Regions from separate parts of the Paenibacillus thiaminolyticus genome, predicted to be linked through region 1. Evidence: riboswitches for the same ligand, from Rfam matches in the RefSeq annotation. Region 1 holds a riboswitch; the other holds the start of a gene.
The links. Region 1 has a riboswitch for FMN ahead of ribD (bifunctional diaminohydroxyphosphoribosylaminopyrimidine deaminase/5-amino-6-(5-phosphoribosylamino)uracil reductase RibD). Riboswitches for the same ligand answer to the same signal wherever they lie in the genome.
Positions count from the first base shown of each region.

Region 2: it holds a riboswitch for FMN, as region 1 does, so the genes downstream of both, FLT43_RS28655 (DMT family transporter) here and ribD (bifunctional diaminohydroxyphosphoribosylaminopyrimidine deaminase/5-amino-6-(5-phosphoribosylamino)uracil reductase RibD) in region 1, are expected to answer to the same signal.

Region 1 is NZ_CP041405.1:1,243,201-1,258,660, reverse strand. It holds gene FLT43_RS05695 (purine-nucleoside phosphorylase) at 1-810, shown strand, start outside; gene FLT43_RS05690 (pyrimidine-nucleoside phosphorylase) at 845-2,173, shown strand; gene FLT43_RS05685 (D-alanyl-D-alanine carboxypeptidase family protein) at 2,398-3,627, shown strand; gene spoIIAA (anti-sigma F factor antagonist) at 3,717-4,070, shown strand; gene spoIIAB (anti-sigma F factor) at 4,067-4,516, shown strand; gene sigF (RNA polymerase sporulation sigma factor SigF) at 4,528-5,283, shown strand; gene FLT43_RS05665 (spore germination protein) at 6,613-8,370, shown strand; gene lysA (diaminopimelate decarboxylase) at 8,523-9,863, shown strand; gene FLT43_RS05655 (peptidylprolyl isomerase) at 9,988-10,425, shown strand; gene FLT43_RS05650 (transglycosylase SLT domain-containing protein) at 11,004-11,807, shown strand; gene FLT43_RS05645 (VanZ family protein) at 11,848-12,345, shown strand; FMN riboswitch at 12,425-12,590, shown strand; gene ribD (bifunctional diaminohydroxyphosphoribosylaminopyrimidine deaminase/5-amino-6-(5-phosphoribosylamino)uracil reductase RibD) at 12,853-14,022, shown strand; gene FLT43_RS05635 (riboflavin synthase) at 14,003-14,662, shown strand; gene FLT43_RS05630 (bifunctional 3,4-dihydroxy-2-butanone-4-phosphate synthase/GTP cyclohydrolase II) at 14,686-15,460, shown strand, end outside.
Region 2 is NZ_CP041405.1:6,500,163-6,515,622, reverse strand. It holds gene FLT43_RS28690 (ABC transporter ATP-binding protein) at 1-749, opposite strand, end outside; gene FLT43_RS28695 (ABC transporter permease) at 1-4, opposite strand, end outside; gene FLT43_RS28685 (sensor histidine kinase) at 960-1,946, opposite strand; gene FLT43_RS28680 (response regulator transcription factor) at 1,943-2,647, opposite strand; gene coaA (type I pantothenate kinase) at 2,902-3,822, shown strand; gene FLT43_RS28670 (hypothetical protein) at 3,883-4,140, shown strand; gene FLT43_RS28665 (hypothetical protein) at 4,133-4,663, shown strand; gene FLT43_RS28660 (helix-turn-helix domain-containing protein) at 4,761-5,036, opposite strand; gene FLT43_RS28655 (DMT family transporter) at 6,436-7,359, opposite strand; FMN riboswitch at 7,472-7,618, opposite strand; gene rpoD (RNA polymerase sigma factor RpoD) at 7,810-8,688, opposite strand; gene FLT43_RS28645 (class I SAM-dependent methyltransferase) at 9,024-9,908, opposite strand; gene FLT43_RS28640 (hypothetical protein) at 10,027-10,974, opposite strand; gene FLT43_RS28635 (BtrH N-terminal domain-containing protein) at 10,990-11,988, opposite strand; gene FLT43_RS28630 (helix-turn-helix transcriptional regulator) at 12,043-12,951, opposite strand; gene FLT43_RS30390 (LbetaH domain-containing protein) at 13,309-13,632, opposite strand; gene FLT43_RS29560 (hypothetical protein) at 13,932-14,090, opposite strand; gene FLT43_RS28615 (DEAD/DEAH box helicase) at 14,273-15,460, opposite strand, start outside.

The DNA.
Region 1 (15,460 bases):
TATGAACACATCCAGGAAGCGGCATCCTATATTCAGAGCCGTACCAGCGTCCGTCCGGAGATCGGGTTGATTCTCGGCTCGGGTCTCGGCGTGTTGGCCGATCTTGTTGAGAATCCCGTCACGATACCTTATCGCGAGATCCCGCATTTTCCGGTCTCTACTGTCGAAGGCCATGCGGGAGATCTGCTGATTGGCACAATTGAAGGACGCGCGGTCGTCATGATGAAAGGGCGCTTCCATATGTATGAAGGTTACGGTCCGGAAGTGACGGCGTTCCCGGTGCGGGTCATGAAGGCGATCGGCGCGGAAAAGCTACTTGTCACGAATGCGGCTGGCGGCATTAATACGAGCTATGAGCCGGGCGATCTGATGGTCATTAGCGACCATCTCAACATGACGGGACGCAATCCGCTCATCGGGTCGAACGACAGCCGTCTGGGCGTCCGCTTCCCTGACATGTCCCAGGCGTACAGCCCGCGCCTGCGCCAGCTCGCGAAGGCTACGTCGGATGAGCAGGGCTTCTCGCTCCGCGAAGGGGTTTATGCCGGGCTGCTCGGACCGAACTATGAGACGCCGGCCGAGATCCGTATGCTGCGCACGATGGGTGCGGACGCGGTAGGCATGTCCACCGTCTCGGAAGTTATTGTTGCCAGTCATGCGGGTCTTGAGGTGCTGGGCATCTCCTGCATCAGCAATATGGCGGCGGGAATTCTCGATCAGCCATTGTCCCATGACGAGGTGATGGAGACAGCGGATAAAGTGAAGGACGCCTTCTTGAAGCTGGTATTGGCACTGATTCCGAAAATGTAAGCTTGATTACAGCATCCGGTTAGGAGGAGCGAAGATGAGGGCAGTCGACATCATTCACAAAAAACGGGAAGGTCACGAGCTGACCGCCGAAGAAATTCGTTTTCTCATTCAGGGCTACAGCAGCGGCGAGGTACCGGATTATCAGATCGCCGCTTGGGCTATGGCTGTTTTTTTCCAAGGAATGACGGCGAGCGAGACGGCGAGCCTCACGCTGGAGATGGCGCGTTCAGGCGATCAGATCGATCTGAGCTCTATCAGCGGCATCAAGGTGGACAAGCATTCCACAGGGGGCGTCGGGGACAAGACCTCATTAATTCTCGCGCCGCTGGTCGCCGCGGCAGGAGTGCCAGTCGCGAAGATGTCCGGGCGCGGTCTGGGCCATACAGGCGGAACGATTGACAAGCTGGAGTCGATTCCAGGCTTCCAAGTCGAATTGGAACGGGAGCAATTCTTCAAGCAGGTGAACGATATTGGCGTGTCTCTTATCGGGCAGACCGGGAATATTACCCCGGCGGACAAGAAGCTGTACGCTCTGCGGGACGTGACGGCCACGGTCGAATCGATCCCGCTCATTGCCAGCTCTGTCATGAGCAAGAAGATTGCGGCCGGAGCCGACGCCATCGTGCTCGATGTGAAGACGGGAAGCGGCGCATTCATGAAGACGCTGGATGACTCGATTGCCCTCGCCCAGGCCATGGTCGATATCGGTACGGATACGGGACGGCAGACGATTGCGGTCATCTCGGATATGGATCAGCCGCTCGGCCATCTCATCGGCAATTCACTCGAAGTTGAGGAAGCGATACAGACGCTGCGCGGCGAAGGACCGCCCGATTTGCATCGTCTCTGCATCGTCCTGGGCGCCCATATGCTCGTGCTGGGCGGGGTCGCCCGCGATGCGGCCGAAGCGGAATCGCGTCTGGAGCAGTTGATTGCGGACGGGTCTGCGCTTGGGAAGCTGAAGGAGCTCATTGCGGCTCAGGGTGGAGACGCGTCTGTGGTGGATCAGCCGGAGCGGCTGCCGCATGCCCGGGAACGCTTCGAGGTGAAGGCGGAAGCCGGCGGCACGGTAGCGGCCATTCAAGCCGAAGAGATCGGCATTGCTGCCATGCTTCTCGGAGCCGGAAGGGAGACGAAGGATTCCGTTATCGATTTGAGCGTCGGCATTGATCTCCGCGCCAAGGTGGGGGACACCGTGAACGCAGGCGATGTGCTGGCCGTGCTTCATGTCAAAGATGCTTCGCGTCTGGAGGAAGCGGCACAGAAGATCATACAGGCTTACCGGATTACTTCCGAAGCGAGACCGGCGGCGCCGCTGGTATATGCCATTGTCACGAAGGATGGCGTAGAGAGATTTGTCTGACAGGGTTTTTCCTGTGACAGTTCCATAAGAAGCCGTTCCCTCAACGGCAGACAATGAGGGATACCGTTTCTAGCGAAACCTTTGGTTTTGCTAGAAACTTTTTTTATGTCCGGAAATAGTGGAATATTTTGCTTGTGATCAGACAAGACTGAAACTAAGCACATCTGGCGGAGGATAGAGCCGTCCATTCTGTTGTGCACAACTCTTGTAGGAGGGGAACTACTTTGAAGAATAGGCTATATAGAGTGGCATGTTCCGCATTGCTGAGCGCAAGCCTGATGACAACCGGCGCCGCTGCAGCGTTCGCCGACGTGCCGCCATGGACCGGAACGGAAGAGCCTAGTCAGGCCACTTCATCAACGGGCGCAGCAGAAGTACAGCTCGCGGAACATGCACGCTCGGCCCTGCTGATGGATGCGGATACGGGTACCATCATTTTTCAGAAAAACAGCCATGATCGGCTGCCGCCGGCCAGCATTACGAAAATAATGACGATGCTGCTTGTGATGGAGGCCATCGATGAGGGTAAGCTGAAGCCGACGGATAAAGTGATGACCAGTGAGTATGCCGCATCAATGGGTGGCTCTCAAATCTTCCTCGAGCCGGGCGAAGAAATGACGGTTGATGAAATGATGAAGGGAATTGCAATGGCTTCAGGCAACGATGCTTCAGTCGCCATGGCGGAGAAGGTTGCAGGATCGGAAAAAGCATTCGTGCAGATGATGAATGAGAAGGCCAAAGAACTCGGCATGAAGGATACCCGCTTCGAGAACAGCAACGGTCTTCCTGCGGACAATCATTATACATCCGCGTATGACATCGCTCTAATGTCTCAAGCCTTGCTTCAATATCCGGGCGTTACGAAATATACGGGGGCTTACGAAGATTACTTGCGTCAGAATACAGATAAAAAGTTCTGGCTTGTCAACACGAACAAGCTGGTCCGGTTCTACCAGGGGGCGGACGGGCTGAAAACAGGATACACCTCGGAAGCGAAGTTCTGCTTGTCTGCTACGGCCAAACGGGACAATCTGCGCGTAATTGCGGTCGTGCTTGGCGAACCGAATACGAAGACGCGCAATGCCGAAGTGACGCAGATGTTCGACTTCGCATTCGCCCAGTACATGAACGTCCCTATTCTGAAAAAGGGCGACTCTATCGGCAGGATTAAGGTAGAAAAAGGGATGGTCGAGTCGCTTGATCTGGTGGCACAGCGCCCTTACCATGTGCTGCTCAAAAAAGGCGGATCCAAGGAAAACGTTCATTTCAAGCTGGAGTCTCCGGAATCCATCAAGGCGCCGATCGAAAAAGGCCAATCGCTTGGCAAAATTATCGTGTATCAAGGGGATAAGGCCATTCGCGAATACCCTGTCGAAGCAACAGAGTCTATAGCGAAAGCTGGCTGGTGGACACTGTTCAAACGGACGTGCGGAAAGTTGTTTTTTGTCAAATAACAGCGTGCTTCTTCTAGTTTTGTCGCCAGGCAGGAATTGGGTTTGGCGGTGACGAATGGTATCGGCAACATGGGAGGAGAGTGATTCGCATGAACTTGCAGGTGGAATTGGAACACCGGCGCAATGTACTGATCACCCGTCTGAGGGGAGAGCTGGATCATCATACATCGGAAATTGTACGTATCCAGTTGGATGAAGCGATTCAGCGCGGACAGGTGAACCATGTGGTGTTAAGCTTGAGCGAATTGACCTTCATGGACAGTTCCGGTCTGGGGGTCATTCTCGGCAGATACAAGCAGATTAAGGGCAGAGGCGGAAAGCTGGCCGTCTGCGACCTGAACCCTGCCGTACGGCGCTTATTCGAGCTGTCGGGCTTGTTCAAAATCATGCATGTCTACGATAACGAGCGCCAGGCGCTCCTTGGATTGGAGGACGTATCATGAGTGGACATTCGAACAAAATGTCATTGGAATTTTCCAGCCGTTCGGAAAATGAAGCTTTCGCCCGCGTAGCCGTGGCGGCCTTCGTTGCGCAGCTGGATCCGACCTTGGAAGAGCTGACGGATTTGAAAACCGTAATTTCCGAGGCGGTGACGAACAGCATCATTCATGGATATGACAACAATCCGGAAGGTATCGTGTCGATTACGGCGGAGATTGAGGGCGATCAGATTATGCTGACGGTCTCCGACCGGGGCCATGGCATCGAAGATGTCGAACTGGCCAGACAACCGCTGTTTACATCCAAGCCGGACATGGAACGCTCGGGAATGGGCTTCACCATTATGGAGAACTTCATGGATGAATTTGAAGTGACAACCGAATTGAGCGCCGGTACCACCATCCGCATGAAAAAGCGGATCGAATCCAAAAAAGCGCTCTACAATTAGGGGTTGAAGCTATGAAAGCTGATGTGAAGCAATCGTCGCAAAGTTATTTGGACGACGCAGAAGTGAAACGTCTGATAGCACTGAGCCAAGCGGGTGATGCCGTGGCTCGCGAAACGCTGGTCAATTGCAACATCCGGCTGGTCTGGTCGGTCGTCCAGCGCTTTATCAACCGCGGGTACGAACCGGATGATTTGTTCCAAATCGGCTGCATCGGCTTGCTCAAATCGGTCGACAAATTCGATTTGACCTATGATGTCAAATTCTCCACCTATGCCGTGCCGATGATAATCGGAGAAATTCAGCGCTTCCTGCGTGATGACGGGACGATCAAAGTGAGCCGCTCCTTGAAGGAAATGGCGAACAAGGTCCGCAAAATGAAGGACGAGCTGTCGAAGCGGCTCGATCGCCTGCCTACCATTAAGGAGGTCGCGGACGAATTGGGAATCTCGCCGGAGGATGTTGTCTTCGCCCAAGAGGCGAACAAGCCGCCGAGCTCGATTCACGAGACCGTCTTCGAGAACGACGGGGATCCCATTACATTGATGGATCAGATCGCGGATGATTCTCAGGATCGATGGTTCGACAAGCTCGCGCTGAATGAAGCGATTGAAGGCTTGAGCGAACGGGAACGGCTCATCGTCTATTTGCGCTACTTCCGCGACCAGACGCAGTCAGAGGTAGCCGGACGGCTCGGCATCTCCCAGGTTCAAGTATCCCGGCTGGAGAAAAAAATATTGCAGTCCATTAAGGCGCAAATTGCGCAATAAAGCGGACACCGCAAGGATTATTCCTGCGGTGTCTTTATTTTTGTCCATGCGGCTTAAAGCAAATGTATGTATATATGTTGTTTATTGGTCTGTCTATGTTCGTGATTTTCACAGTTAACAGTGTGATATGCGTTCTGGGAGCTGGTGAGATTATTGGGACGTATTGGTTATGTCATCGGATGCACAGGGTTGCGTCTGATGGTGTGTGCTCTTCCCGTAGGAGAACCCTAGGTGCTCGTACCTGTGCCGCATAGGGAGGGAAGTGCTCTGAAGCCCTTTACACCATTATCTCCTTAGCTAAGTACCCGAAGTCTGCCGTCCGTTACGGCCGAATGGATAGCACAGCATGTAGAGCATCTATGTCGGTTTAGGTATATAAATGAACCACTAAGAGTAATGAGCGTTCCTGGAGTTTGTGAGGTTGTTGGAACTGATGGGTTGTAACATCGGATGCACAGGGTTGCGTCTGATGATGTGTGCACTTCACGGTAGGAGAACCCCAGGTGCTCGTACCTGTGTCGCATAGGGAGGGAAGTGCTCGCAAGCCCTTTACACCATTATCCCCTTAGCTAAGAACTCGAAGTCTGCCGTCCGTCACGGCCGAATGGATAGCACAGCATGTAGAGCATATGTATCGTTTAGATACACAGATGAACCGATTAAGACTAATGAGCGTTCCTTGAGTTTGTGAGGTTGTTGGGACTGATGGGTTGTAACATCTGATGCACAGGGTTGCGTCTGATGATGTGTGCTCTTCACGGGAAGGAGAACGCCAGATGCTCGTACTTGTGTCGCATAGGGAGGGAAGTACTACGAAGCCCTTTACACCATTATCCCAATAGCTCAGAGCCCGAAGTCTGCCGCCTGTAAAAACGGAGTAGGTAGCAATAGAAAGAGCCTCTCCGTGCCGACCCCAGCCTGACCGAACGGGATAATGCTCATAAGGTGCTTCTGCCATACCAACCTGCCCTGACTGAACGGGATAATGCTCATAAGGTGCTGCGTACATACCAACCTGCCCTGACTGAACGGGATAATGCTCATAAGGTGCTGCGTACGTACCAACCCGACCTGACTGAACGGGATAGTGCTTAGAAGAGTCTGCTTACCTCTCAACGTGCCATGTATCCTGACCGGGGGAAAGTGGTGGAAAGGCTGGGGGAGAGGATAGCGGCTAGTAATGAAATCAGCCTGCTTCGAGGTCGGAGAAGGCGGACCAAGTCCCTAAGCTGATGCAAATGTTTCCTACCCGTATCTTTCCTCATAATGCAATGAAACTCAACCATACTAAAGGGTACAGATCAACATGGCGACAGGAGGTTTTTGGCAATGACGGAGCAAGAGACGCATGAGTCAGCTCAGACGGAAGGGGAGCTGCAGCCTCCACCTTCCGCTGACGGTTCTTCCGGTCCGATTGGGTCCGAAGCTCAGGATCATGGGCAAGGCGGCACGGCGAACGTAAGCCGGCAGAGTGGATCAAGACAGAAGGGAAAAGGCAATAAGCCCGGGAAAGCAAATGCGTCACACAATGGCAAGCAGCAACCGGTTGAAGTCTCGGACACGATCGAAGAAGCGATTGCATATTGGAATGGCGATGATGAGATTCCGAAGAGTCTGGAGGATACGAAGAAGACGTTGCAGGAGGTTGTAGGTTTTACCGATTCGTTCGATGTGATTTTCCGCGAGATGACATTTGGCGGACGGCGGGTCGGCCTCTTTTATTTGAATGGCTTTGCCAAGGACGAGGTCATGACGATTATTTTAGCACGTCTAACGTTCCTGGACAAAAAATCGATAAGCCCAAACGCACTAAAGGCATTTTTTGATTGCTATATCCCGCATATTCAGGTGGAAAAGGTAAATAAGTTCAGTGAAGTGATCAATAAGGTGCTTGCAGGCGGCAGCGCCTTCTTCATCGAGCATGAGGCAGAAGCGATCGTGACGGATGTGAAGACGTTCCCTTCGCGGAATCCGGAGGAGCCTTCGCTGGAACGGGTAGTGCGCGGGGCCCGCGACGGATTTAACGAGACGCTGCTCACGAACGTTACACTGGTGCGGCGGCGGCTTCGCGATCCTGGCTTGAAATATGAGATCATCCAGGTCGGAAGGCGGACGCGAACCGACGTATGCCTTGCATATATTGATGATATCGTCGACATGACGCAGGTGGAGGCGGTGCGCAAAAAGATTAAGGCAGCCAATCTGGAAGGACTGCCGCTCGCCGATAAGCAACTGGAGGAGGTTATCATCAACAAAGGCTGGAACCCGTATCCGCTTGTCCGGTATTCCGAAAGGCCGGATGTGGTGGCGGCGCATTTGCTTGACGGCAATGTCGTCATTTTCGTCGATACATCGCCTTCTGTCATGATACTGCCGACGACGTTCTTCGATCTATGCCAGCATGCGGAGGAGAACCGCCAGACGCCGTTCATGGGGACCTATATGCGATGGATTCGCTTCATCGGCATATTTTCTTCCTTGTTCCTGCTGCCGATTTGGATGCTATTCGTGATCGAGCCAGGCATCAAGCCAGCCGCCCTGCAGATTATTGGTCCGCATAAAATCGCGAAGCTGCCCATTATCATGCAGTTCCTGCTGGCTGAAGTCGGGATCGATTTGATGCGCATGGCGGCTGTCCACACGCCTTCCCCGCTGGCTACAGCGCTTGGACTCGTGGCAGCGATATTAATCGGGGATATTGCGGTTAAGACGGGCGTATTCGTCAATGAGGTCATTTTGTACATGGCTGTGGCGGCCGTCGGCATGTTCGCCACTCCAAGCTATGAGCTGGGGCTGGCCAACCGCATTGTCCGGCTTATTCTGCTCGTGTTGGTAGCGTTGTTCAAAGTTCCCGGATTGGTGATCGGCATTACGCTCTATATTCTTTGGCTATCGCTGCATCGTTCCTACAATTCGTCCTATCTCTGGCCGTTTATTCCGTTCAACGTCAAGGCGATGTTCAACATTCTGTTCCGTCAGCCGGTGCTGGACATGAAGACACGGCCGAGCTTCAACAAGACGCGCGATAATACGAAGATGCCGCCGGGTTCTCCTTCCGGGCGGTATAATGGCGAGCGACAGACATAGGGAATGACACGGTGACGCGATAAAGATATAATGCAAACGTTATGTACAAAAGTCCATTCTTCCATATAGAATGGACTGGTATACTCGATGTAATATTTTTCATGGTGCTGGGAGATCCAGTGTGTGGATGAGGAAATGGGGAGAAGAAAACGATGCACTTACATGGAACAAGTACAATCAATGAATCCGGCCACCTCGAAATCGGCGGCTGTGATGTGACCACCTTGAAAAATCAGTTCGGAACACCGTTGTACATTATGGATGAGACACTCATTCGTACCCGCTCCCGCGAATATATGGAAGCGTTTCGGGAGTCGGGGCTGAACTTCCAGGTTGCCTACGCGAGCAAGGCGTTCTGCGTGATGGCCATGTGCCGCATCGCGGACGAGGAGGGCTTGTCCCTTGATGTCGTATCTGAAGGGGAACTGCATACGGCGCTGCAAGCAGGCTTTCCCGCCGAACGGATCCATTTTCATGGCAATAACAAGACGCCGGACGAGATCGAAATGGCGCTCGATGCCGGCATCGGATGCTTCGTCGTCGACAGCTTCGCCGAGCTGCACCTGCTCAATGCATTAGCCAAAATACGGCGTCAACAAGTTTCGGTCCTGCTCCGCGTGACGCCCGGCGTTGAAGCCCACACGCATGAATATATCTCAACCGGTCAGACGGATTCCAAGTTCGGCTTCGACATTGGGAACGGAACGGCGCTTCAGGCCGTGGCGCAAGCATCCGATGCGGAAGGCTTGCATCTGCTCGGGATTCACTCCCATATCGGATCGCAAATTTTTGAGACGGAAGGATTCCAGATGGCAGTGCAGCGTGTCGCGGAATTCGCGGCCAACGTGCGCAGCCAGATGAATGTTGTCTTTCAGGTCGTCAATCTGGGCGGCGGCTTCGGCATTCGCTATATTGAAGGCGATACGCCGCTCGCTGTCCGGGATTATGTGAAGGCGATTGCGGAAGCGGTACGCACGCACTTCGGGCCGATTTATAGCGAATTGCCGGAGATCTGGGTTGAGCCGGGCCGCAGCATCGTTGGGGAAGCCGGCACGACGCTGTACACCATCGGTTCGATTAAGGATATCCCTGGGGTTCGCAAGTATGTTGCGGTCGATGGGGGCATGACTGACAATCCTCGTCCAGCGCTGTATGAATCAAAATATGAGGCGATCGTAGCCAACCGTGCGAACGATCCAACCGATGAAATCGTGGCGATTGCGGGTAAATGCTGCGAGAGCGGCGATATGCTCATTTGGGATGTGGCGTTGCCCACCGTGTCGGCCGGAGATCTTCTTGCCGTCTCCTGCACAGGTGCATATAACTATTCGATGGCGAGCAATTACAACCGGATCCCGCGCCCGGCCGTCGTCTTTGTCCGGGAGGGCGAAGCGGATCTTGTCGTCCGCCGCGAAACGCATGATGATATTGTCCGCTGCGATCTGATTCCGGCCCGGCTGGAAAAACGTGAATCGCAGCCGCTTGGCCGCTAAATTCAGCGCCCCGCATGCCGCCTGCAAGTTGGCGGAGCGGGGCTGTTTTCTTTTTATGCCTAAATAACGTATAATCGTTAACGATAGTCATCCCACAATGAGATATGAGAGGAGTTCATACATAATGAGCAAATTTGCACAAATTGAGATGGAAAAGGGCGGCTCCGTCAAAATTGAATTGCACGAGAAAGAAGCGCCGGGAACGGTAGCCAACTTCGAGAAGCTGGCGAATGAGGGCTTCTACAACGGATTGAGCTTCCACCGCGTCATTCCGGGATTCGTCGCTCAAGGCGGATGCCCGCAAGGGACCGGAATGGGCGGACCGGGGTATACGATAAAGTGCGAGACACAAGGCAATCCGCACAAGCATGTGCGCGGTGTGCTCGCGATGGCACATGCCGGCAAAGATACCGGCGGCTCCCAATTTTACATCACATATGACGCTTTCCCGCATTTGGATGGCGTGCATACTGTTTTTGGTAAAATTGTGGAAGGTATGGAAGTCGTTGACCAAATCAAGCAAGGCGACAAAATGAAGGAAGTTCGCGTCGTAGAAGGCTAAAGCTCGCCACCCTGCTCCCGTTTACTGCGGAGCAGGTTTTTTTTTACATTCAGAAACATTAGACAAGATAAAAATATTGCGTATAATCATAGAAGATGATAAAATGCTAGGGAAGAACGAACGTGCGTTCCCTAGTAATCATGGCAGTCAAGCCAGCCGGGAGCGGCAACGCAATCTGGCGGCTCGTGCCAATCAGAACAGACCCGAAGCTATTGAGAACAAATCAGGTTGAAGCGAATAGGTAATCTGCTCCCGGAGTTCAATGCCGGGCAAGCAACGATTATTGTGCCCCCTGAACAAGGAAGCCGGCTGCAGTACGCGGAACCGGTGCTCCATACTTATGTTCAGGCTAATCCCCCCATATGAACGCCTTCTTTTTCAATCCATTCCATTACATCCGTATTACATCGCTTCTATCATTTCCGCCTTCCCGTATATCTCACCTCTCCCCTGATGAGAATCGGAAATACCATGATTTGTTTCAAGCTGACCAAGTTTGAATACGCAGAGATAGAGAGAAACGCAACCGGTTATCGGTGCTGACGAAGTCGGGGTAGGGTCATTAAGAGGAGATGAACATGAGGAAAGGTGTCATAACCGTCGTAGGCGCGGCAATTGTCCTTACATCCTGCAGCCTGGACGGATTGAACAAAGAGACGGCGACGTACCAGGAGTATGTGGATCGGGTGCCGCTCGTATTCGAGTTGGAAATGGAACGTCAAGCGCGGCAAGTAGACTTGCATAAGAGCAGCGGGAAAGAAAAAGAGGTTCGCATTCAATCGGCGTCAACGAAGAACGAGGCGCCCGCTCGTCCGCACATTCCGTCGATTAAGCTGCCGGATGAAGTGCTTGATTTGATCTGGAAGGAAACCCGCAAAAAGAATATTGATTATATGACTTTTTTGGCTTTGATCAAAGTGGAAAGCAACTTCGATACAGACCTGGTGCACAGTAATCCGAACGGAACGGAGGATTACGGGCTCGTGCAAATGAACTCCGTCAACGTATCCCGGTTGTCCAAAGCGATCGGGCGCCCGAATCTTGATAAGTTCGAGCCGAAAGACAATATTCTGCTCGGCTTGGCCGAACTGCTCGAATGCCGCGCTTATTGGCAGGACAAGTATAAGGGCGATAACCTGGAAAAAGCGATGCTCCTCGCTTATAATCGTGGTAGATACGGATCCAAGCGCTGGATTCAGGACAAAGGCACGCTGGATAGCGCCTATACGAAACGGGTGCTGAAAGCGAAAGCCCAGTATAAGCGTGAGGCGGCCGAGGCTGCGCAGGCGGCCCCAAAGAAGTCGGGGTCGAATATGGCTTCCCCAAAGCCGCAGAAGCCGGCTCAGACGATGAGAATCCAGCGCACAAGACAGGCGAATTGAACGGGCTGGAAGCTCTAATTTGAAAGGGGCATGCGAATCTATGCGCAAGAGAAGCCGGTTAGGCCTACTATGGTTTATTTTGACCATCGCCTGGATGGCATTTATTTTCATGAAATCGGATGAACCTTACTCGGTTCAGGATGTGAAGCCGGCGCTCGGCTCCGTCGTTTCCGAAGAGCAGCTGCTTCGCTATATTCCGCGTTGGGAATTTTACTATGGCGGCAGTCTTGTGTCATGGCGGGAGCCTTACCATTTCGTCGAATTTTTTATCCGTAAAGGCGGGCATGTAGCCGAGTTCGCCCTGCTGACGGTGCTGCTTATCTTGACACTGTCGGCCCGTGTCCGTTCGAAGGGACTGGTCGCGGCGGGGAGCGGGCTCATTGCTGTCTTATACGCCTGCTCCGATGAATGGCACCAGACCTTCGTGCCTGGGCGGACCGGACATCTCGCCGATGTTGCGGTCGACTCTATCGGAGTGGTACTCGTGTTGGCCGCCTATTTGATCGTGGTTGCGATCCGGCGGAGAAGGGTAAGGTGAGGGATAGCCTTGCCTTTTTCCGCTTGAAGTGATAAGATCCGTTACGTAATCGATTGTTGATTACTCAATATCATATCTGCTGAACCTTCAGGGCAGGGTGCAATTCCCGACCGGCGGTGATGGAAAGGTAGCGCAGTTAACGGCTATCGTCTTCCTTAGTCCGTGACCCGGACGAACTTCGTTCGAACGGTGGATCTGGTGCAACTCCAGAGCCGACAGTATAGTCTGGATGGGAGAAGGGCGTCAGGAGAAGAGTTTTCTTTTTAACTCTTTTTAGTTCTTTTTTTCACATAGTTTTTTCAGTTGCCGATATTCAGCCGGTTTGTTTGTCGTACGCGGGAAGGCGGTTGCCTCTTTTATTTGCGAACGATGTGGACTGTTTATTTGACTGTGCCTATGATGAAAAAGAGTACATACCTGTAAGCTCACCAACCAAGCCCTTCGGAGGATTCCGAAGGGTTTTTTGCTGCTATGGGGCAAGCTGTAAAAACAAGGAGGGACATTCTGGTGCATCCGGTAATAAATGATGAGTTCTACATGCAGCTAGCGCTGGATATGGCGGACCGGGCCATAGGACAGACCGGCATCAATCCGGCCGTCGGCTGCGTCATCGTCCGCGAAGGCCGGGTCGTCGGCCTAGGCGCCCACCTGCAGCGCGGCGAGGGCCATGCGGAGGTGCATGCGCTGCAAATGGCCGGCGAAGCTGCACGCGATGCTACCGCCTATGTCACGCTCGAGCCATGCAGCCACTACGGCAAGACGCCTCCCTGCAGCCTTCGCCTGCTGGAAGCCGGCATCAAGCGCATCGTCATCGGCTGCCTCGATCCGAACCCGGCGGTCAGCGGCCGGGGAGCCACGCTGCTGCGCGAGCATGGCGTCGAAGTGGTGGCGGGCGTGCTCCAGCCCGCGGCCGAGGCGCTCATCGAGATGTTCGCCAAGTACATCACGACCGGCCTGCCATACGTCACGCTCAAGACGGCGAGCACGCTGGATGGCCGCATCGCCACGCATACGGGCGACAGCCGGTGGATCTCCAACGAGCAGGCCCGGGAACAGGTGCACGCGATGCGCCACCGCCATCATGCGATTATGGCCGGAATCGGCACGGTGCTAGCCGACAATCCGTCGCTGACGACGCGGCTTGCCGTGCCAGGTCTTCATCCGACGCGGCTTATCGTCGATTCCCAGCTGCGGCTTCCGCTGGAAGCGAAAGCCGTCGCCGACCGCACCGCGCCGACGATCGTGTTCACGACTTCCCGGGCTGACGCCGGGAAGCGGGAAGCGCTGGAGGCGCGCGGCGTGCAGGTTGTCGCCGCTGGCGACGGGCCGCAGGTCGATCTGCGCCACATGATGGAATGGTGCGGAAGCCAGGAGATCGGCTCCATCCTGCTGGAAGGCGGCGGCCGCCTGAACGGCGCGATGTTGGAGGGCCGCTGGGTAGATCGGGTCGTGCTGTTCTATGCGCCGACGATTGTCGGCGGCCAGGCGTCGCCGGCCAACTTCGCCTTCGATGGCGTAAGCCGGATGAACGACGCTTACCGGCTCCGGCATACGCGGGTAGACACGCTAGGAGATAATGTTTGTATTAGCGGATATCCGTTCGGCACCGTATTTGAACGGATTGCTGCAACGCGGGATGTGAAGGGAGGAAGCGACGATGTTCACGGGACTCGTTGAAGAAGTCGGCCGGCTCCAGGCCGTTACGAAGCGCGGGGAAGCGATGGTACTCCATATCCGTGCAGGGAAAGTGCTGGAAGGGATGAAGATCGGCGACAGTATCGCCGTGAACGGAGTATGCCTGACTGCGGTCTCCTATGACTCCGGCTCATTCATGGCGGATGTTATGCCGGAGACGTTCCGGCATACGAACTTGAAGGATTTGCAGCCGGGCGCCCCGGTCAATCTGGAACGGGCCATGGCGGCGGATGGCCGCTTCGGCGGACATATCGTACAGGGCCATGTCGATGGGCTGGCGCGCATTATGCGCCGGACGGCGCAGGCGAATGCGGTGGTGTTCGAATTCCTCCCCGAGGCTCCGGGCATGGCGAAGTATATGATCCCGCGGGGATCGGTTACCGTGGACGGGATTAGCCTCACCCTTACCCGGGCGGAGGAGGGCGTGTTCGCCGTCTCGATCATTCCGCATACACTTGCCGAGACGGCGCTGCACGGCAAGCAGCCGGGAGACACGGTCAATATCGAATGCGACGTGTTGGCCAAATATGTCGATCATTTGCTGGCCTTCGGCAGCCGCTCCGCCGCGAGCGGAAGCTCCCGCATCAGCAGCGCCTTTTTGGCGGAGCACGGCTTTATGTGACAACATGCAAAGGGGGAAGAGCGATGAGTGAACAATTTCAGTTCGATACGATAGAGGACGCGATCCGAGACTTAATGGAAGGCAAAGTGATCATCGTCGTCGATGACGAGGATCGTGAGAACGAAGGCGACTTCCTGACGCTGGCCGACAAGGCGACGCCGGATGCGATCAACTTCATGATAACCGAGGGCCGAGGGCTCGTCTGCGTGCCGATAACGCCCGAGCGGGCAGAAGAGCTGGATCTGCCGCCGATGGTTACGCATAACACCGATAATCACGGGACGGCGTTCACGGTGTCGATCGACCATGTCGAGACATCGACAGGCATCTCGGCTTATGAGCGCTCGCTGACGATTCAGAAGATGCTCGATCCGCAGGCGCAAGCCGCAGACTTCCGCCGTCCGGGCCACATCTTCCCGCTTATCGCGAAGCGGGGCGGCGTGCTGCGCCGCGCAGGCCATACCGAAGCGGCCGTCGACCTGGCCCGCCTGTGCGGAGCGCCGCCGGCGGGGGTCATCTGCGAGGTGATTAAGGAAGACGGGACGATGGCGCGGCTGCCAGATCTGATAGAGATCAAGCAGAAGCACGGCTTGAAGCTCATTTGCATCAAAGATCTGATTCATTATCGCAATGAGAAAGAGAATCTGGTCCGGCGCGAAGTCGAAGTCAACATGCCTACCGACTTCGGCGTGTTCCGGGCGATCGCTTACACGAACGAGGTCGACAACAAGGAGCATGTCGCCTTGGTCAAGGGCGAGGTCGATGGCACGAAGCCGGTGCTGGTCCGCGTCCATTCCG
Region 2 (15,460 bases), 1.4 Mb from region 1:
TCATGGCCGTTCCCTCCCAGCAGCGACAGCACATTAATAATCTTCTGGTAGAAGGCGGATCGGCTGTCGCCGCAGTACACCTCGTTGTGGAGCCGGCCGTCCTTGATGAACACGACGCGGTCGCAATAACTCGCCGCCACCGGATCATGGGTAACCAGCATCATCGTCGCCTGCTCCTCCTTGTTGAGCTGGCTCAACAGCTCCATCACGTCGCGCGCCGCCTTGGAGTCCAGGTTCCCGGTCGGTTCATCGGCCAGCACCAGCTTCGGCCCATGAATGAGCGCGCGGGCGATGGCGGCGCGCTGCGCCTGGCCGCCCGAAATCTCGTAGGTGCGCTTATCCATGATGTCGGCGATGCCCAGCTTGCCGGCAATCCGGTCGGCCCGCTCCCGCATCGTGGCAATGTCTGTGCCGTCCAGTGTGAGCGGCAGCATCATATTTTCCTTGACGGTCAAGGTCTGAAGCAGGTTGAAGGACTGGAACACGAAGCCCAGCTCCCGCCGCCGGAACACGGCCAGTTCATCCATCGACAAGTTGTGCGGATCCTTCCCGTCAATCCATACCTCCCCCGAGGTCGGAGCATCGATGGTGGACACGAGATTGAGGAGCGTCGTCTTGCCGCTCCCGGACGGGCCCATAATGCCGACGAACTCACCCTTTTGAATCGTCAGATCAATATTGGACAATGCTTCAAAAGAGACCATTCCCTTGTATATTTTGCTCAAGTTCTTGACTCGTAATATTTCCATCTTGATTGCACATCCTCCTTGATTCGATAACTTGCATCCATTGGAACGCCCAGTATCTTGAGCGTATGAGCTTATGATTCTAGTGTAATCCTCTTTTCCCTTTCGTCCTATTGCCGAATCTTTCAAAAAGTCTACACCTTTGTAAGGTTCGATCCAAATAATGGTTGTCACAACAAAAAACCGACAAGAGATCGCTCCCTCATCGGTCGTTCAAATACGGGCGAACGGGAAAATAATCCGGACCGTCGTGCCCTGGCCCTCCTCGGATTCCAGTTCGATCTCATGATTCAGCTTGTCGATAATCTCCTTCGCCAAATACAGTCCCATTCCGGTCGATTCTTTATATTTCCGTCCGTTCTCCCCGGTAAAAAAGGGCTGAAACACCCGCTTCCTATCCTGCTTCGGAATGCCGGCCCCGCGATCCTTCACTTCCAGGACGACGGCCCGCCCCTCCGTAAAGGCTATGGCAGTTACTTTCGAGCGGCTGCCGGCCGAATATTTAATCGCGTTCGTCACAATCTGCTGCAGGACGAAGCGCAGCCACTTCACATCCGTCTCGACCGTCAGCTCCGGAGCAATCTGAATATCCGGATAGACGTAGCTGCGGATGAAATAGCGCTTGTTCTCATGCACAACATCATGAACGATGTCGCGCAATGTTTTTTTCTCGACATGGAAGTCATGCTCGAACGTATCGAGCCGCGCCATATAAAGCACCATTTCAAGCCCGCGCTTCATCTGATCGGCCTCCTCCGAGATGCTGGCAAGCTTCGGATCCTCCGCGTCCTGCGTAATCAGCTCGATCACCGAGAGCGGGGTCTTCATCTGATGCACCCATTGGTTCATGAAGGCAAGATGCTCCTGCTGCTTCCGCTCCCACACCTTCAACTGCTGCTGATAATAGCGGTATTGATGGTCGATCGTATCATCCACCGCCCGGGACAGCGGTGCCGCGTCCGCGAGCTGAATCGTGGAGGTCAGTGAAGCCGGCGGATCGGTCAGCCGCTTGTACATAAGCCGGTGAGTCGCATAGCGGTACCCGAGATATAGGGCGAAGACGCAGAGTCCGAGGAACATCGCATACATCGCCGTCAACGGGCGATCATAACCGTCATACCAGAAGACAAGCAGGACAAGCAGCAGCTGGACGAAGGTGAATCCGGCCAACGGAAGATGCTCACGCCAGAACAGCTTCATAGGGCTTGCTCATCCTCCCAGGTCACGTTCAGCCGGTAGCCGACGCCGCGCACAGTCTCCAGGGCGTCATCGATGCCGAGCTCCGCCAGCTTCTTGCGGACCCGCGTAATATTAACGCTAAGCGTATTGTCATCGACGAACGAGTCATCCCACAGCTTGTCCAGAATCAGTTCCCGGGTGACGGCACGGGGACAGCGCTCCAGCAGCGTCTCGAATAGAATCGCTTCCTTCTTCGTCAGCATAATCGTCTTCTCGCCCAGACGCACCTCCAGCCGCTCGGGATAGAGGGCCAGCCCGTACCGTTCCAGCGTGCGCTCATTCGCCTTGACTGCATAATCGCCGTATACCCGCCGCAGCGTGCTGCGAATCTTCGCCAGCACAATCTCCGAGTGGAACGGCTTCGTAATATAATCATCCGCCCCGTTCTCTAACGCCATCACTTGATCCATCTCTCCGCTTCGGGCCGAGATGAACAGGATCGGACAGGTCGAGACGGTGCGGATCTGGCGGCACCAATAATAACCGTCGAAGCTGGGCAGATTGACATCCAGCAGGACGACATGCGGCTGAATGTCCCGGAATGTATCGAGCACCCGATCGAACTCGTCGACGATAATGCCTTTATCACCGTATTTTTCAATATGAGATTGCAATAATTGCGCGATTTTCGGATCGTCTTCCACGATCATGATTCTATACAAGTTCAATGCTCCTTCCTTCCGTGCCGCGGCCCGTGCCGGGCATTCGCTTGCGATTCGCTCCGAACCAAGAATGAACCGAATGTAGCACATACGAAGCAAGAAATCAATCGGTTTCGCCCCTCCGTCAGACTCTTCCCGGCAGCCGGAGAGGCGAACTTACTTGACAAGATCGCCCATTTTGGAAGATGATATGTGAGTCTATTATCTTATCTAAATTCCAGTTGAAGTTATTAATCGGAGCGAGAGGTAGAACGATGTATAACCCTAGTCCCTATATCACTATGAAGCGGTCAGAATGGGCTCGCTTGAACGGCCAATCCCATCTGTCGGTTACCCCCGAGCAGTTCAATCAATTGAAGGGATTGAATGAGCGTATCGCCCTGGACGAATTGGAGGATGTCTATCTTCCGCTGGCGAAGCTCCTTCATATCTATGTGACCGCTGCGCAGCATTTGAAGGCGTCGTCATCTTCCTTCCTGGGCACCGCCACCGATAACGTACCTTATATTATCGGGATTGCCGGCAGCGTCGCAGCGGGGAAGAGCACGACCGCGAGGCTTCTCCAAGCGCTGCTGTCCCAGTATAAAGAACACCCCCGCGTAGACATCGTGACGACGGACGGCTTCCTGTACCCGAACCGGACGCTTGAGGAACGGGGCATCATGAATAAGAAAGGATTTCCCGAGAGCTACGATACGAAGCAGCTCCTTCGCTTCCTGATGGATATCAAGTCTGGGAAGACCGAAGTGCATGCGCCGGTCTATTCGCATCTGTCCTATGACATTGTGCCCGAGGAGCGCATTGCCGTATGCCAGCCGGATATTCTGATTGTCGAAGGAATCAACGTGCTGCAGGTCAGCAAGGAAGCGAGCGTGTTCGTCAGCGACTTCTTCGATTTCTCCATCTATGTCGACGCGCGGGAGCATGACCTGGAGACATGGTATATCGAGCGCTTTCTTCTGCTGCGGGACACCGCCTTTCGGAATCCGGATTCCTACTTCCACCGCTATGCCAGCTTGACCGAGGAAGAGGCGGTTCGGCGGGCGAAGAACATCTGGCGGGATATCAATCAGGTCAATCTGGTCGAAAATATTCTGCCTACCCGCTTCCGTGCCAAGCTCATCTTAAGCAAGGCCGCCGATCATCGAATCCGCGACATTCTGCTGCGCAAATAACATAGCCTCCCGGACATCCGTCCGGACAGACGAAGAGCAGCCCGGTGAAGGGCTGCTTTTGTGGTTCAGAGCCCTTCCGCCTCGGGGCTCCAGCAAGCGGCAGTTCGGGGGCATGCCGCCCTTATCGGCGCACTCGAAGCCAGGGACGCCGCGGCAGCCGGGACGATGATGAAGCAGAATCTGCTGCGCCCGATGAAGGAGCTGTACGATCTCGACTACGAACGGACAGCCTCCCGCTTTTTTTTGCAGCAGGCGCAAATTTGTATTATGATCGTACACATCATTCGCATGTTGCGGAGGAGGCTTGGCCATGTTTGATCCTACGATTTTCGACAATCTGAAGGTCGTGCTGGAAGGCAAAATCTATGATCTGGATCAGGAAGGAGAATGGCTCGTCATCGGGCGGGAGGATCTGATCGATCTTGCCGGGTTCGGACGGACATTCCGCATGCGGGTGCAGCGGCCTGGAGAGGCCTGCATAGCCGCATTGACGCTTGCGAGCGGATTGGCCGATTTCGCTGCCGAGCTGCGGGGTCTGCGGCTTGTCGGGGAGGAGCCCGGCGCCCGGCTGGAGGTGTCCTTCGAGCTGGCGGGCGATCATACGGCGCGGGCGGACGAGATCGATGAACGGTTGGCCGCAATCTGGGGCGATGCGGTCATCATGCGGCAGGAACGAACGGTTCCCGTCCAGCCTCGGACCGGGACAGCTTCTGCCGCCGCGGACGAAGGGACGCACCGCATCGTGCTGACGTTCAATCATCCTATCGACGAGCGTCATCTAGGCGAGCTGGACGGCCTCGTCATGCAGGCGCTCGATTCGCTTCGGTTCCTCAGCGAATAGCTTGCAGGGGCCCAGGAGCATCCCTCGCCTGCTGCCGGTCATGCATCGGGCGGAGCTGCATTCATGCGGCTCCGCCCTTCTCGCGTGCAGGTAAATGCTATTTGTTCGTCCATTTATACAGGGGATAATAATAGCCGACTTCCCGTCCCATCAGCTCGCATAATTTGACTACGCGTTCCGGGTTCGGCACACTTCCCTCGAATACCCACTTCTCGGCCGTACGCTGAGTAACGCCGCAATACTGCGCAATATCGGCCGTCCGCAGCTTCAGCCGGATCATATCCTCGTATAGGCGCTTGTCCGTCAAGCTGCTTTTGAGCTTGCGCTGAATCGGGTACTCCCGGAACCCCTTCGGTTCGGGCTTACGCCGCATCGCTTTGCAGCGCTGACATAAGTACTGGGAAGATGCATCCCCGCACTGTGCGCATAGGCCCTGCCGTCTTCTTTCTTGCCTTAACTGTCTCATAGATGTTTTTGCACAAAAAGCCATGATGCCCATTGCTCCTTACAACGAGATAATTCAGCAGATTATGCCAACTAATGGCTGTCCTGTACTGATATTAAATGGAATCGGCATATTGGACAACCGACAAATGATGACAATTAACGACATACTGCCAAATGCAAACCAAGCGGCCGCTTCAGGGCAACCGCCCGGCTGTACACCCGCTCGATGCATGCGATATTTGCTTTTGGCGGGCTTCATCTTCCGTTCAAGGAGCGCAGCGTTCAGCGAAGCGGCCGGCCTGGCGCGATCCGATTATTGCGCAGTGCACCCGCCATCCACCAACAGACTGGTTCCGGTGATGAAGGAGAAAAGTCGTCGCTGGCCAGGAGCACACCAGATGCATTTCCAACACCATGAGCACACCAGGAGCATAGCATGAGCACGCCAGGAGCAGAGCACGGCTTAGCTTTATCCAGGACTTGGAGGAGGCGCAGCAGCCCCTCCAGCAATAAAAGGAGCTGTCCCCATAGGCATCGAGTCATAACGCAGGGCAAGACGGAACAACAGAGAATCGGGAGGCGGGATGAGCGTGGGACGATGGTTGAGCAGCGAATCCGAATCCTGCAATTGTCAGGCTGTTGAGAAAGTCCAAAGGATTTTTGGGCACTACTTCATCAGGAGTTGTCTCTCAGTAGAAAAATTTTATCTGATCGAAGTGCCTGAAAACTGCACAATGAAATGTCTATCCGATAGGCGAAGTCCTCAAAACTGCACGGTTTCTCAAGACACGTTGATTCAGTAGGCAAAATCCTGCACAAATACAGCAATTCGATAGGGACAACTTCACCTGAAAGGGAATCCTGTAAAACTGCAGCAATTTCACCCGTTTCTCTTCGACTTAGCTCAAAAGGGCCTAAAATGATGTAGCTGTGCAGCAATTCCTCGAAATGTGGACTCATTGAGCCGAAATTCCTGTAAAATAGCAGCAATTCCCTCCACACGTTAAAACCCCAGGAGATTATGATGTCTCCGGAAGGCGATGACGCTCTGAATGCCAAGTTTCGGTTTGGTACTCACCCCTCCGAAAAAAACAGGGGTTTTCCAACAGCCTGATTTGCGCAGATTTTTGCTTTGAATCCGTGGAAATGGCTTACATTCATGCCGTTTTGCAACAATTTCGGTAACGGAATCAACGTCACAAGGGAAAACTGTATTTGCGCAGCCTTTTCGGCAAGTTGAGCTGTCAGAAGCAAGCCGGGGCTGTCTCACTGCAGTAAAAACTGCGTTATGAGACAGCCCCTATTCGCGGCAATCTATGTTGATGTTATTCCTGCTGACGGGCCACGCAGAACAGCGCAATCCAGATCAAAGCGAATCCAACCACTTGCGCCACGGTCACGACCTCCTGAAAGACAAGCCAGTTCACCACCATTCCGACCAATGGGAAGGACAGTTCCGCGAGCGTCGCATAAGAAGCCTTCGTGACGGCCAGGCCGCGGTAATACAGCAGCAAGCTCAGCAGACCCGGCAGCAACACTTGCAGCAAAATGTAGAAGGTCAGCTTCCCCGCCTCGCCCGAGGGGATGTCCCAGCTCGGATGTTCGCTCCAGGTAATGACGAACAATAACGGCAGGCCAAGCGCGAACCGGAGCGCCGTAACGGTCTCATACTTCATATCGTTCAGCAGCAACCGCCCCATGACGGTCGAACCGCCCCACAGGAAGGCGGCGCCGAGCGCGAGCAGGCTGCCTACGCCGATGACCTCGCCCACATGCCCGATCGGCAAAGTCCAGCCGAACGTGAGCAGATAGGTGCCGGCTATCGCCAACAGCAGCAGCAGCCCGAAGCCTCGCGGCAGTCTCTCCCGCAGAAGAATTCGCGCCAGCAGGATGGCGAACAGCGGCTGCAGCTTCTGCAGCAGAAGCACCGCGTTCGGATTGCCCATCACGAATGCGTCCGTGAACATAATGGTAGCGATGACGGATCCGCCCCAGGAGATGAAGAGCAGCGCCACAAGATGCCTCCAGGTGATGCTCCTCAGCTCATGACGGTTCACCCACAATACCGGCGCCGCGAACAGCAGCAAAATAAGATGTTCAATTAATACGATCTGTGTGGATGTCAAATAATCCAGCACAAAGGTGCGGAAGACCGGTCCGATCCCCCACAGAGCGGCACCCAGCACGACGTACCAGATCCCTCTAGATGCGCGGGCAGCACCATGTCCCGGCTGCAATGCTTCGTCCATATTCAATAACCTCCACGGTCGTTGAACAGGATCTAGGCCTAAGAAGACTTACTTCGCCAATGATCATATGTGGTTAAGATGACATGCAACATACACCACGTGAATCGGGATAAGCGATCTTCTTCCATCCGGACTATACCGTCGGCTTTGGCTTTGCACCAAATCAGTCGCCGCTTAAGACAGCGGCGAGTCGCGGGCTCGGGCTGGACAACAGCACCTTACCGCCGGTCAGGAATTGCACCTGGCCCTGAAGATCCTCATTCAAATCAGTCGTAGGCTTGACCCTTGCGGCAGTCATGCCCCGTTCTTCATTATAACTGGAATCATCCGCACTTCAACTGAAAATTTCGTGTCACATCTCAGACGCAAAAGGGGCACGCGCAGCGAACGCGTGCCCCTCGGCAGCATATTATATCTTATAAGTGCATCATAGCGGCAACCAGCCCCCGCTTATTCGAGAAAATCCTTCAACCGTTTGCTGCGGCTCGGATGTCTTAATTTGCGGAGTGCCTTCGCCTCGATCTGCCGGATGCGCTCGCGGGTCACCCCGAATTCGTGGCCTACCTCTTCAAGCGTCCGGGTGCGGCCGTCATCCAGTCCGAAGCGGAGACGCAGCACGTTCTGCTCCCGCTCGGTCAGCGTGTCGAGCACATCCTCCAGTTGGACCTTCAGCAGCTCGTAAGCCGCGGCATCTGCGGGAGCCAGCGCCTCCTGATCCTCGATGAAATCTCCCAGGCTGGAGTCGTTCTCGTCGCCGACAGGAGTTTCTATCGAGACCGGCTCCTGGCCGATCTTCATAATCTCCCGCACCTTTTCCGGCGTTATCTCCATCTTGACCGCGATCTCTTCCGGCGTCGGCTCCCGGCCGAGTTCCTGCAGCAGCTCCTTCGAGATCCGGTTGAGCTTGTTAATCGTCTCAACCATATGAACCGGAACCCGGATCGTGCGAGCCTGATCAGCAATCGACCGTGTAATCGCCTGACGAATCCACCACGTCGCATACGTGCTGAACTTGTAGCCCTTCGTGTAGTCGAACTTGTCGACGGCCCGCATCAGGCCCATATTTCCCTCTTGAATCAGATCGAGCAGCATCATGCCGCGCCCGATATACCGTCTTGCAATACTGACGACCAGACGGAGATTCGCCTCCGCGAGTCTTTGCTTCGCTTCAGCATCTCCCTGGACGACCCGCTTGGCCAATTCGATCTCTTCCTCTGCGGACAGCAGCGGTACGCGCCCTATCTCTTTTAAGTACATGCGCACAGGGTCATCGAGTTTGATCCCGGGTGGCAGCATCAGGTCGTAGTCCTGTTGATCGTTCGTAAGCATCCAATCCCCCCTGTAACCCGCTAGCTGGAATGTATATATTATTCTTGACACAATATGCCGAATGTGCTAAGATCGAAATTAAATGTGCACATAAACAATTGGCAACGGATAGTTTATCATACTTTCGTGATAGTTTCAATACATAATTGATGAAGTGATGGTTTTTCAATTTCTGGCATTCTCTATTTTCCTTCATTTTCGTGTGGATTGCAAATGCTGCTTCTCGTCATGGGCGGGAAGTTTTTTTGATCCCTGCTGCACATAGATACGCAAATCAGCCCCCATCTATTCCACGGAACGGAGAACAGATGGGGGCTTGTCGGTGTAGAATGAAGCTATAAGACCGCAGCACGGACGAAATAAGCGTGTTCGTATGCATAATAGCCGTCCGACCGGTTCATGAAGTACCGCTCCTGTATCGCCTCCGGAGACAGCTGCTCCTGCACATGCAAGCCGGATTCACGCAGTTGCCCGGCGATGGCAGCCGGATCCAGCCCGGTAAGCATTGGCTCCCCGGCATACCGGAGCAACTCCTGCATCCATCTCACCCGATAGGCGGCCCGATCCGGGAGGAACGCCTCCGTATCCCAATAGTCGAATACGATCTCGCTGCCTTCCGGACAGAGCCCGGCAATCATACGCAGCGTGGCGAAGGCATCGTCCTCCGGCAAATAATGGATCACGCCCAGCCAACTGACGAAGCTCGGCGCTCCTGAATCGAACCCCGCAGAGCGAAGGGCCTGATCAAGCCGCTGCCGGGTCAGATCGACCGCCACGAACCGCGCATTCTGCGGGATGCGCCATCCCAAGCCGGCCAGACGTTCTTGCTTGAAGGCCTGCGTCGCGGGATGGTCGACCTCGAATACGTCCAATCGATCGGCAAGGTCCGCCCGCCTCCACAGAAACGTATCCATTCCTGCACCCAGAATGACATATTGCTTGACTCCCCGGGTCATCGCGTGTTCCAGCATTTGCTCCGCGTATTTGGCCCGGCTAAGGAACAGCGAGGTCGGGAAGTAATCCCGGACCATGCAGGCTACGGCGGCAGCCCGGTCCGGCATGGCCGCGGCCTGGTCAGGCACCGCTGCCTCCAATGCTTTCTCCATCGTCGCTTCGAACTCGGCAAGCTCTTCCTCACTCAGCAGCTTGCGAGCCCATTCATCCCGAAAAATTGCGGGATGATCATACGCGGCGTGATGACCGCGCAGGAAGGCGGACATCAGGGCGGAACGTTTGATTTGGCTTGCTTCCTTGGATAACCAGCCTCCCTATCGCGAACCCAGTATCGGTAATTAATCACAAATATACCACACCGCGCACCAGCCGCACACGGTTACATTAACGCAATCCCGTATCGTGGAACCGGTTCTCGATCGTCTCCTTCATCAAGGCGCGAATCGCCTGAATTCCGTTCTCCTCGGCCAGCTTGGCTTCAGCGAATAACGCCAGCTGCTCGCCGAGAGCGCCCCGCCCCGCGCCGATAACCTCATCCCATATCCGGGACACTTCCGAATAGTACGCGGCGATCGTATCCATATCCGGCAGCAGGGTCTGCAGCTCGTTCATATACTGCGCAATATCCCGTTTGTATCCGGCATAGGCACGCAAGACGCTCCAGGCCTCCGCCGGAGAATAGTCCCCGCTCTGCAGCGCGGCCATGATAGCGTCATAGGCGCGGCGGCCGCAGGCATATTCCGGTTCCGGGAGCATCGGATCATGCGTCTCCCACTTAAATACCGCCTGAATCAGCGATTCTTTATAGACGTCAATCGGATCGGCGGCGACTTGGCTTTCAAAAACCTGCACATACCAGTAGGGCGATTCGTTCCGTCCGAACTCGTCATAGGACATCACGCTCTCCTCCCGGCCGCTTCCATCCGCGTAATAAAGCAGCCGGCGCGCATCGTCATAGCCGGTCGCGATCACGAAGCGATCCTTCCAGAACACGCCTCCCCTCCCTTTATCAATCGAAGAGATCAGCAGCGACACGGCGTACTTCTGGTACAGCGGAAACGTAGCCTCGAAGGAAAAGCCGGCATGCTGGCTGGTCGTGATACCGATGAAATCCCCGGCGACAAAATGCTCTGCCATCCAATTGTACGCCGTCGCCGATTCCCCGGTCAGCTTTCGATTGACCGTGAAGCGGAAGCAGGACGCCGTCATCCCGGCAAGCGTCGACGGAGAATAGTCAATCCATCCGGCTTGAGCCAATATCGCATGCATCGCCTCTATGTAGGAACCCGCGTGGCCAGACGGCCGCAAGCGGTTCTGCCTTATCGAAGCCATCCTTCCTCCCCTCCTTCATCTTGGGATATGGAGTCCCCATCGCGGGATCGTCTCCCTTTTCAGATCCGGATATTGTCCCGACAGTTCGCGGAACAGCTCAATCGCTTCCCCGTCCAGCTTCTTCGCTTCGGCGATCGCATGCTGCAGCGATGCAAGCCGCTTCCGCTCGACTCGTCTCGCGCCGCCCTGCACGGCGATGCATTCCGACGCATCCGCCAGAACAGAGATGAGCCGGTCATAGATGGGAACGGCCTCGCCCAAGCCGGGCAAGCTCCCGCCTTCGTCTTGCAGGTAGGAGCGTATCTCACGCCGGGATTGAATATACGAGTCGATAATATAGACGGCGCCGTATTCGTCATAATCCCCGTGCCCCAAGCCGCGAATGAGAAAGTCATAAGCCAGCTCACCGGAACCAATCTCGGTGGACGGCAGCGTCTTGTATGGGCTCTCCCACTCCTGGACGGCTAGCCGCAGCGATTCCAGCACCTGCTTCGAGCGGTCTACAGCCACCTGCTCTCCCACCACCTGACAGTACCAGAACGGGGTGACATTCAATCCGAAGTTGTCATAGAGCAGGATATGACTGTCCGCAGACCAACCGTCCTGTATGTAGAAGACCCGATCTTCATCATCATAGCCTTGGATGACGCCGAATTCCGGGATCCAATAGATGACGCCCCGCCCCTGATCCAGACTCTCCTTCACCCATTGGACGGCATCCTGCTGATAATAGCGGAACGAAGAATGCCTCGTTCTGCCTCCATCGCTTACTGTAAAAAAACCCATGTTGTCTATCGCCGGATAATGCTCGCTCCCCCACTGCCCATAGGCCGTAACCGACAGGGGCAGCAGCTTCTCATGCACAGAGAACTTGAACGCCATCCCGCTCAGTCCGGAGAGCAAATATTTCGGTCCGTCGAACCCGTTGGCCGCCGTCAATATCGCGTACAGGCTGTCGGTGAACGACTTCGATTCCCGCTTCATCTGTATCTGTTCCAAGTAGATACTCGGCATCGTATCCCTCCTTGCCGAATGCATCGGCTTCCCTTGCCAATGACAGTCATGCGCTTACCGCCCCTTTTCCTCCAGCCGGGCGGCGATGCGCCCGCACCGGTCCCGCAGCTTCGCCTGCAGCCATTTCGGAGACAGCAGCCGCTCCCACTCCGCGGTGAGCAGATGCTGCATGAAGCAATCGGGATCATAGAACTCGACCTCGTACATCAGATCATGCATGGAGCGAATCGGGTAACCGTGCCACGACTCCCCATGCAGCGGAGCTCCCACCTCGATTCGTGCCAGATAGGGCTTTCGCTGCGGTATCGGCGCATCTTCCCAATCCGTGCGGTCTATCTCGTCCAGGTCGAATGTCTCTCCCGTTACCTGCACATGGAGAATGCCGTCCAGCCGGAAGGCGCGCTTTCTGCATGACTGTTCACAATAAGCCGTAATATAGTCCGAATTGTAATATGCAGTGAAATGAAGCGGACGAATCGGCAGCTCCGCTTCTTGGCCGCCTTCACGGTAGCGAATCTGAACAATACGCCGCTCCCGGATCGCATGAGACAGCAGCTGCCAATGCTGCATCCGCTGAGGATGAGCGGCGAAGATCGGCAGGCGATGCTCCCCCGCTTCCTCCGGCGGCCCGGCGAAGCGCTCCAGCACATGGGCAATGCGCTGCACGACAGCCGCGTTCTCATAGTTATATTGACGGTACCGATGAGCCAGGAATCTCAACACGTCCTGTTCTTCTTCCGTAATGTACAGCAGCGGCAGCATATACGCCTTATCCTCATAGACATAACCGCGGTGCTTGGCCACATACAGCAGCGGAGCGCGGAGAGAGACTTCCAAATACTCGATATCCCGCTGCGCCTGCCGCTTCGAGATTTCGAACTGCTCCGCTAGCTTACTGCTGTTCGGGTAGAACCCAGCTCTGATCTGCTGATCGAACCATTGAATCCGGTGCATATTGCTCATGTTCTCTGCTCTTTCCTCCCGTCTGCCGTGGCTAGTGCCCGGCTCCTTCATTACAACATTCCCGCTCTGTCTGACGCAACCTTGGGATTCATGACAACACCCGCTTCCTGGCCGAGGAAGCGGGTGTCCTGCTCTGTACGCTATGACACGCCGGGTTGACCGGAAATCATATCAATCTTGGACTGCGGCGCATTCCGGCAATACTTGCAGACTTGATATGTATGGCCGGCCGTATTCGTTACAGCGTAGAAAAGCTTGATGCGTGTGCTGCTGCACATCGGGCACGTGCCTCGGCCCCGGGAAGGCAGCTTCCATAACACTTTGCCGCGCTTTGTTTTTGCCATTTTTGATGCAACCTCATTTCATACTTCCTGTTTTTATTGGTGATGCACCCCCATTATAGAACAGCCGATACGACATAAAATGTCGTACCAGTTCCCAAAAAGAAGGGCAGCGGCGGAAAAGGCCGTCCACGCTGCCGCAATCCCACCTGCGAATCTCAAGCAGCTCCGGAATCGTCTCGGGCGAGAAGCGCCTCCGTATCCCCCAGGCAGGATCGCCGCCGGCTATCGGATAAGGCTCCACATCCCGGACGACTACCGCCTCCGCGGCGATGGAGCAAAATTTCCCGATAATCAGCTTGGTCCCGACCGCTTCATGCGCTGGAAAGAGGAGGCTCACATCAAAAAACCTCCTGATCCGATCAACGGATAGGAGGTTGGCATGAATGCACTAAGACAAGCTCCGCTTCATAAGCAGAGTCGTTCTCGTCCCGTATGGCGGCAAAAGCCCAGACCGATCCTATCCATAGCACTTCGCATTCTTCAATCTGCGGCGGATAGGGTTAGGAGATCATCGGCTTTCGCTCACCCTCTCATTATATTGCCTCTATTGTATCAGAGGATCCATCTAGAATTCACTCGCAAAGGGAATCTAAACGGATGAATACGCCGGCCCTCGGCGGCCCGGATGACTCATGCTTACTTTTTATCCCAGAGCACGAGACTTAAGGTAGCGATCGGGCCAAGCAGCAAAGACAGCAAGAACCAGTTCAAGCCGCTTCGGTTCTTCCCCTGGGCCAATCCGGCGTTGATCAGAGCCAGCGTGCCCCAGCCAACGAAATAGTCTCCATTTAGCATAGTCCACCTTCCTTGATCCATTTGTTCAAGCTTATCATTTGCTTCCTATTTTGTCAGGATGCCATATTTCCTTACTCTTCCTGGAGAGAGTCCAGCGCCTCCTGCGGCGAAGCGGTAGCGGATTGCAATATTCGCGCTGCGGGCTGGCACGCCCGCAGCCTCCTTCCGGTCTGATCGCTGGGTCAGAGCATGAGCAGCTCCCGGATTTCCTCTTCCGTGATGGCGGATAATCCTTCCTGACTCGGTTCAAGCACTTCTTGAATCAAGTTCATTTTTTTCTGCTGGAGCTCATACATCTTCTCTTCAATCGTGCCTTGCGTCACAAGACGGATAACTTGAACGACGTTCTTCTGCCCGATCCGATGGGCCCGATCAGCCGCTTGCTGCTCCACCGCCGGATTCCACCACAGATCGTACAGAATGATCGTGTCTGCTCCAGTCAGGTTCAATCCCGTTCCTCCCGCCTTCAGCGAGAGAAGGAACAGATCCCGCTCCCCCTCGTTGAATCGGCCGCACAGCTCGACTCGTTCGCGGGCAGGCGTCTGGCCGTCCAGGTAGAAATACGGCACGCCATGCTTGCTCAGCTCCCGCGCAATCAGACCGAGCATCTCCGTGAATTGGGAAAAGACAAGCATGCGCCTGCCAGCGCTCCGATACTCCGCTATCATATCCAGCAATTGTTCGAACTTCGCCGAGCTGCCGGCATAGCCTTCGACGAACAAGGCGGGATGGCAGCAGAGCTGGCGCAGCCGGGTCAAGCCCGCCAATATTTTGATCCGGTTCTTCCGGAAGCCGCCTGTGCGCAGATGCTTCACCGTTTCCTGCCGCAGCTCCGCGAGGTACGCTACGTAAAGCTTCTTCTGCTCCGGCAGCAGCTGCGACGCTTGCTGCGATTCGATCTTATCCGGCAGCTCCTTCAGTACGTCGGACTTCAATCGGCGCAGCAGGAAGGGGCGCACCCGCCGCGCCACCGCATCCCGCGAGAGCTCATTGAATTCCCGTCTCCCCGGGAACAGTCCGGGACAAATAACGTCGCAGATCGACCACAACTCCTCCAACCGGTTCTCCACAGGAGTTCCCGTCAGAGCGAAGCGATGCCGGGCCTGAATGGCCTTTACGGCTTGGGCCGTCAGGGTCGCATAGTTCTTGAACGCCTGGGCCTCGTCCAATATCAGCGTATGGAACCTCGTGCCCGCAATCTGTCCGATATCCTGGCGCAACAGAGGATACGAGGTAATGATGACATCGGTGCGGGATGCATCGCGCACGATGCGGCTTCTCTCTTCCTTGCTTCCGTCCGCAATCGCGACGCGAAGCTCGGGCGCGAAGCGGTTGAGCTCATTGCGCCAGTTGTACATGAGAGAAGCCGG